2 regions of the Paenibacillus sp. IHB B 3415 genome follow, and region 2 is predicted to be linked to the other one. Evidence: riboswitches for the same ligand, from Rfam matches in the RefSeq annotation. Region 2 holds a riboswitch; the other holds the start of a gene.
What was found. Region 2 has a riboswitch for glycine ahead of QW71_RS08520 (amino acid permease). Riboswitches for the same ligand answer to the same signal wherever they lie in the genome.

Region 1: it holds a riboswitch for glycine, as region 2 does, so the genes downstream of both, gcvT (glycine cleavage system aminomethyltransferase GcvT) here and QW71_RS08520 (amino acid permease) in region 2, are expected to answer to the same signal.

Annotation. Positions count from the first base shown of each region.
Region 1 is NZ_JUEI01000046.1:87,328-90,745, forward strand. Features, by position in the region: gene gcvPA (aminomethyl-transferring glycine dehydrogenase subunit GcvPA) at 1-216, opposite strand, end outside; gene gcvT (glycine cleavage system aminomethyltransferase GcvT) at 216-1,337, opposite strand; glycine riboswitch at 1,527-1,622, opposite strand; gene gcvH (glycine cleavage system protein GcvH) at 1,807-2,199, shown strand; gene QW71_RS20465 (hypothetical protein) at 2,333-2,965, opposite strand; gene QW71_RS20470 (flagellar motor protein MotB) at 3,050-3,418, opposite strand, start outside.
Region 2 is NZ_JUEI01000015.1:160,492-163,909, reverse strand. Features, by position in the region: gene QW71_RS08525 (Crp/Fnr family transcriptional regulator) at 1-111, opposite strand, end outside; gene QW71_RS08520 (amino acid permease) at 175-1,551, opposite strand; glycine riboswitch at 1,769-1,848, opposite strand; gene araA (L-arabinose isomerase) at 2,314-3,418, opposite strand, start outside.

The sequences.
Region 1 (3,418 bases), on a different contig from region 2:
GCTGGCATGGGTATCAAAGTCGGCATTTTTGTCAGCCAGACCCTTCATATGGCGCAGCAGCGCATATTCGTCCAGCGGGCCGGACATTGGCATCGTTCCCTGGTAGCGGACAGCTTGAGGGATATCAGCGAATAGCTCATCGATGGACTGAATCCCAACAGTCTCCATCATTTCTGCGCGGTCTTGCTCCGTCATAGGCAGATAGCGGTGCTTCATTACGGCTTCACTCCTTGGCTCTTTTTGTAGAACGGGGCTTTGATCACGGCAGCCTTCAGCTGCTTGCCGCGGATCTCCACATACACCTCTGTGCCGATCTCAGTATAGGCAGCATCCAGCAGGGCAAGTCCGAGATTACGTTTCAGCGTTGGGGATTGGGTACCGGTTGTGACTTCACCAATCTTCACACCGTCCGCATATACGGGATAATGGGAGCGGGGAATCCCGCGGTCGATCATTTCCAGGCCCACAAGACGGCGCGGGAGGCCAGCTTCCTTCTGCTTCAGCAGGGCATCGCGGCCGATGAAATCCGCTTTGTCCAGCTTCACGAAGAACTGGACACCCGCTTCGAGCGGCGTAATATCCGCCGAGAGCTCCTGGCCATACAGCGGCAGCTTGGCTTCGAAGCGGAGTGTGTCGCGTGCGCCGAGTCCGGCAGGGGTCAGGCCATGCGGCGCGCCTGCGGCCAGCAGACCATTCCAGAGTGCAGCCGCTGTGTGGACCGGGGCGTACAGCTCAAAGCCGTCCTCACCGGTATAGCCGGTGCGGGAGAGCAGTACAGAAACGCCGCAGACCTCGGCGTGTTCGATGAAGTGGAAGGGCTTCAGCTCTGCAAGCGGGGCAGAGGTAACTTCGGCCAGAATCGTCTCAGCCAGCGGCCCCTGCAGAGCGAGCAGCAGCGTCTCATCAGAGACATTCTTCAAGCTGACACCGCTGAATTCAGCGGTGAGATGCTCCTGCAGCCACTGGAAGTCCTTGTCGATATTGGAGGCGTTCACGACGAGCATGTAGCGCTCATGGCCCAGGCGGTAGACGAGCAGATCGTCAACCACTCCGCCGCTTGGGTAGAGCATCAGGGAATACTGCGCTGCGCCGTCTGCTAGGCGGCTGACATCATTGGTGGTCATCTGCTGGAGGAAGGCTTCAGCGCCGCTGCCGTCAACCATGAATTCACCCATATGCGATACATCGAACAGTCCGGCCTGCTGGCGGACTGCTTCATGTTCCTTAACGATGCCAGTAAACTGCACCGGCAGCTCCCAGCCGCCGAAATCAATGCATCTGGACTCCGCATAAGCGGCATAGAGATCATAAAAAGGCGTTCTTCTCAAAGACTCCATCGTGTCACCCCTTAGTCTGTTTACATGCAAAAAAGGACAGGCGAAAGTCCATCAATGCACATCAAACATGCATAAATTGACTTTCGCTCTGTCCTTTGTACCTGAGAGTTACCCTGCTATCCTGCCCGCAGGTTTCCCCGTTGGTGATCCGTTTCCTGTTGTCCAGGCTGTGGATGCTCTCCAGAGATGCGTCCGGCAAAGGTCCTTTTGCCTGAGAGATTCACCCATCCCGGGCTTACTCCTTCGGCGCTGCCCCTGAGGGTCAGTCTCTCCCTATGCCATCATTCGCAAACCATATGTTTTTCTACTGACTCCATTAAACCGGGTTTACAAGCACGCTGTCAATCAAAAAACGTCAAAAAGATGACAAATTTAATTTTCCTGTCAGTTATATTGACATTAGGCAAGGTCATAACTTAGGCTATAACTAAATTTAGAACTCCAAATGTGGAAAAGAGGCGGCTTGGAAATGAGTGAAGTGTTGGACAACCTGCTATACAGCGAAGAGCATGAATGGGCACAGCAGGGTGAAGGACGCGTAGTACGTGTGGGAATTACGGATCATGCGCAGCATTTATTGGGCGACATCGTGTTTGTTGAGTTTCCGGAAGTCGGCGCAGCCATTTCCGCGGGCGACAGCGTAGGCAGTATCGAGTCTGTTAAGACGGTGTCGGAGCTGTACTCGCCGGTATCCGGCAAGGTAACCAAGATCAACGACGCACTCGAATCCAGTCCGGAGCTGATCAATGATCAGCCATACGGCGGCGGTTGGATTTTTGAGCTGGAGCTTGACGGTGAGTTTGCCGAGGCAGCTTCCGGCCTGCTGGATGCGGCTGCTTATAAGGAATTGGTTGGGGAATAGTTTCAACCGTTTATGTACCCGGATTTTTAGAATAGATGACTGAACTGGATTTACGAACAGATGAACATGGCAGGCTTCTCTTATTACATTGGATGTTACTAATGTGAGAGGTCTGTCTTTTTGCGTTTCTGTATCATTCCGGAAAGCTGAGCAGGCCTGGATAAATGCGGGGAGCCAAGTGCCAAAGGGCGGGGAGCAGAGTCAAACCAGCAACGGCAAAGATAAGGCACAGCAATAGAAACCGGTATCTTTTTCTGGGACGGACATTGGGTTTGAGCACGAAGTAATACACACCGGCCGAATAAAACGGGAAAAGCACCACGGCAGACATGCCCATACAGACCAGAAATGTGGATTCCCCGGCGGAGGAAGGGATCATGGCTTCCGGGTTATAGACCGGATTGATCTGCAGAAAGAGGATCACAAATGTCAGATAAGCGAAGAGTAAAAGAAGAGGGAAACAGCGGATGCGTCCATCCTCGGACAGCCCGTAGAGCATCCACCAGACCCCGAGCCAGGGCAGGGCAAAGGCTGCGCCGGCAATAAGGAAGTCAATGCCTATATACATCAGTTTATCGGGTGGATACACATGGGCCAGGTCTCCCCAGAAGTAATCGGAGGAGAAGAACATCATAAATACAGATGATAAGCCAATGAAGAAGGTAATTATTCCCTGAGCAAAAACAATCATGATCAGCGAAACCAGCTGCCGCAGAAAATAGAGAAAACGGGTGGCGTCCGGTGTCGTTCCGTTTGTAGTCTGCATAGCGTTCAATCTCCTTATACTAGCAAATGGTTGCCGTGCCTTCTCATCTGCAGATCTCTGAGCTGATTCGCTTGCAAATACGTGTTATTCTTCCTCCTGAAGCTGCCGCAGGACAATGAGTTCGACCCGGCGGTTCTTCTGCCGCCCTTCAACGGTAGCGTTATTGTAGGCAGGTCTGGTATCCGCGTAACCGGCATACTGAAAAGTATCGGGGCTAAGCCCCTCGTTATCCAGGAAGAAGCGCAGCACAGAGAGTGCGCGGGCGCCGGATAGCTCCCAGTTATCCGTGTAATCTGAAGCGGCGGTTACCGGAACATTGTCGGTATGGCCTTCGATGCTGATCGTGGCACCGATTCCGCGGAACAGGCCGGAGAGCTGGCGCAGTGCCGGGAAGGCAGGTGATTTCAGCTCGGCTTTGCCGGCATCGAACAGGAACCGGTCGCTAAGCGTGAT
Region 2 (3,418 bases):
CGTGGCTCCCTTGCTGTATTCCTCAACAAGAATCTCATCCAGAATGGCCTGCTGCTGCTCTCCACTGAGGGAGGTCAGCCGGGTCATATATTGGAGTAATCTATGCTTCATGTTTCGGATTCCTCCTTATAACGCTACTGACAACGTGTCAGTAGCGTTTGAACATTCTTGCACTCATGTATTGATTATACTAACATCCGCATCACTTTTCTCCTTCTTGCTCCGCATGGAGTACAGGACGAACAACAGAATGAACCATAGGGGCGTAAACAGCAGCGCCGGACGGGTATCATCTGCGAACAGCATAATGATCAGAATAGCAGCAAACAACGTTAATACCGCATAATTGATGACCGGCGTGAACGGTGCTTTGAATTTGGACGAGGCATGTAAGTCCGGGCGGTTCCTCTTATATTTGATATGACATACGAGCACAACGCCCCACACCCAGATGAAGCAAATGGCGCTGATTGTAGTGACAATGCCGAAAGCCTGACCCGGAATAAGCTTGCTGAGCAGCGCCCCGGCCGATATAACTATTGTAGAAATAAATAAAGAGTTAGCAGGCACATGATTTCGGTTCAGCTTGCCGAGCTGCGGGGATGCCTGATTCCTTCTGCTCAGATTATACAAAATCCGGCTGGTCGAGAACATCCCGCTGTTGCAGGCGGAAGCCGCTGAGGTTAAGACGACGAAATTGATAATACCCGCAGCAACTGGAATCCCGACCAAACTGAAGGTTCGCACAAAAGGACTTTCAGCCGCACTGAGCTGGGTCCACGGGTTAATGCACAGCAGGACGAAGAGCGCGCCCACATAGAAGAAGAGAATCCGCAGAGGAATCTTGTTAATCGCCGAGGGGATATTTTTCTCCGGATCTGCTGTTTCTGCGGCTGATACACCGACAAGCTCCACACCGACATAAGCGAACACAACCATCTGGAAGGAAAATAAGAAGCCCTTGACACCGTTCGGGAACACGCCCCCGTGCTCCCAGAGATTGCGGACCGTCACCGATCCCGCATCCGTCTTGAACCCGATGACCAGCAGAATGATTCCCAGGCCGATTAAGGCAAGAATCGTGACGACTTTGATGAGAGCAAACCAGAATTCGAGTTCGCCGAAGCTTTTGACCGTCAGCAGATTGAGTCCTAACAGAATAATCAGGCAGATGACGGCCGGTACCCACTGCGGGATATCGAACCAGTACTGCACATAGACGCCCACTGCAATCACATCCGCCATCGCCGTCATAATCCAGCAGAACCAGTAGGTCCAGCCTGTAATGAACGCAGCCCGCGGCCCCAGATAGTCTTCAGCAATGTCCGTAAAAGATTGATATCCCGCTTTGGAGAGCAGCAGCTCACCCAGCGCCCTCATCACAAAAAACACGGCAATCCCCACGAGTAAATACGTGATCATAATGGACGGGCCGGCCTGCTGAATCGCTCTGCCTGATCCCAGGAATAACCCTGTACCAATCGTGCCGCCGATAGCGATCAGCTGTACATGCCGGTTCGCCAAATCTCTCTTTAATTCTGTCTGTGCCATTGCCTTTTTCCCCCTTAATGTGTAAACGCTATGCTGCTGAAACAATACTAAATACCCCCACAAAGTGGAGATTCAGCTTCGATGATTACTCAGGTACTTTGCGGGGACCCCAAAACAAAAAGAGATTGGATATCATCCAATCTCCCGGTTCATAAGAATATCAAAATAAGCTACCTGCGCTGCTGACCGTAATTAATCAGCATAACAAATACAAATTCCGTACTCTTCTGTCCTTTTGCCTGAGATTGTGAACCCTTCGGCGCTGCGGTCTCCCGCAGTCTCTCCAGAAGCTGCTCCTGCTATAGTGTGATCCATAGCAATCATAGCCCGTGTGATGTATTAAATTGGTGAAGCGTTAATGCATTCTGATATTCTAACATATTACTCGGCATGTGAGTATTGAACAGTGATAAAAGTCTCCTACCTATGGCTAGATCTCTAGGGTGCGCTCCTGCACTGCAGCGGCATAAATGTTGTACGTTTTGCAACTTGGATGCGCAGATACCCGGTTATTCTGATGGATTGTTGTATGAAATACAAGAATTTCCACGCTAAACCGCATGCAGGAGGAGAAATGCTGCCTTTTGTACAACAATTTTCGATTTAGTCCAATTTAATGAAGCGAAAGTTGTATTTTGTACAGGATTTTAGAAAGTCACGGGCACGGAGGATGAGTTTGCCGGTAATACCTTGGCTCTGCATTAAAAAAAAGCAGACAGGCAATAGCCCATCCGCTCATTTGATCCAAGAATATTCCACTATTTACTTAATAATTACATAATCCAGGCCAACCAGCTTGGCGTAGGTTACGATCTGATCTGTAGTCAAGTTGAGCGACACCACAGTATGGTGGCCGCCGCCGTTCTCGATCCAGGCTTTTATTCCATCCTGGAAGTTAGGCTTCACCTGCCAGAGTACACGGGCCACTGGAAGATTCGGAGCCGGAACCGTCGGCTCGAAGGCAGTAACTTCATTGATCAGCAGCTTGTAATGCGTGCCGAAGTCAGCCATCGATACCACGACGCCTTCGCCAGCCTTGCCGTCGAATACGAGACGGGCCGGATCTTCGCGGTCGCCGATACCCAGCGGAGACACAAGCACCTTCGGCTTGTTGCTGGCCAGGCTCGGGTCAACCTCAAGCATGTGGGACTGCAGAATCGCTTCCTGGCCGGCAGCCATTTCGTAGGTGTAATCTTCCATGAATCCGGTGTTCAGGTTGTGGCTCATCACCTTCATCAGGCGGTCCAGGGCTGCTGTCTTCCAGTCCCCTTCGCCGGCGAAGCCGTAGCCTTGTGCCATCAGACGCTGAACGGCAAGACCCGGAAGCTGCTTCATGCCGTGCAGGTCTTCGAAGTTCGAAGTGAACGCATTGTAGTTTCCGGCATCCAGGAAGCGTTTGAGGGCAATTTCATAGCTGGCCTGTACCTTCACGCTGGCTTCCCATGCTTCTTTGCTGTATGAACCGTAATCGAAATCATACTGCTCTGCATATTCAGCGAACAGCGCATCAATTTCTTCTTCCTTCACTTCGTTTACATACGCAACCAGGTCGCCGATCCCGAAGTAATCCACGGTCCAGCCGAACTGAATCTGGGCTTCTACCTTGTCGCCTTCGGTAACGCCCACGTTACGCATGTTGTCGCCGAAGCGGGCCACTTTGATGTTGAAGCTTTCGTTATACGCAACGGCAACGTCCATCCATTCGGCAATTTGCTTCTGGACTTCGGCGCGTTCCCAGTACCCTACTACCACTTTGTTCTGTTTCTTCAGGCGGGCATTGATGAACCCGTATTCACGGTCGCCATGGGCAGCCTGGTTCAGGTTCATGAAGTCCATATCCAGTGTGGCCCAAGGAATGCTCTCATTG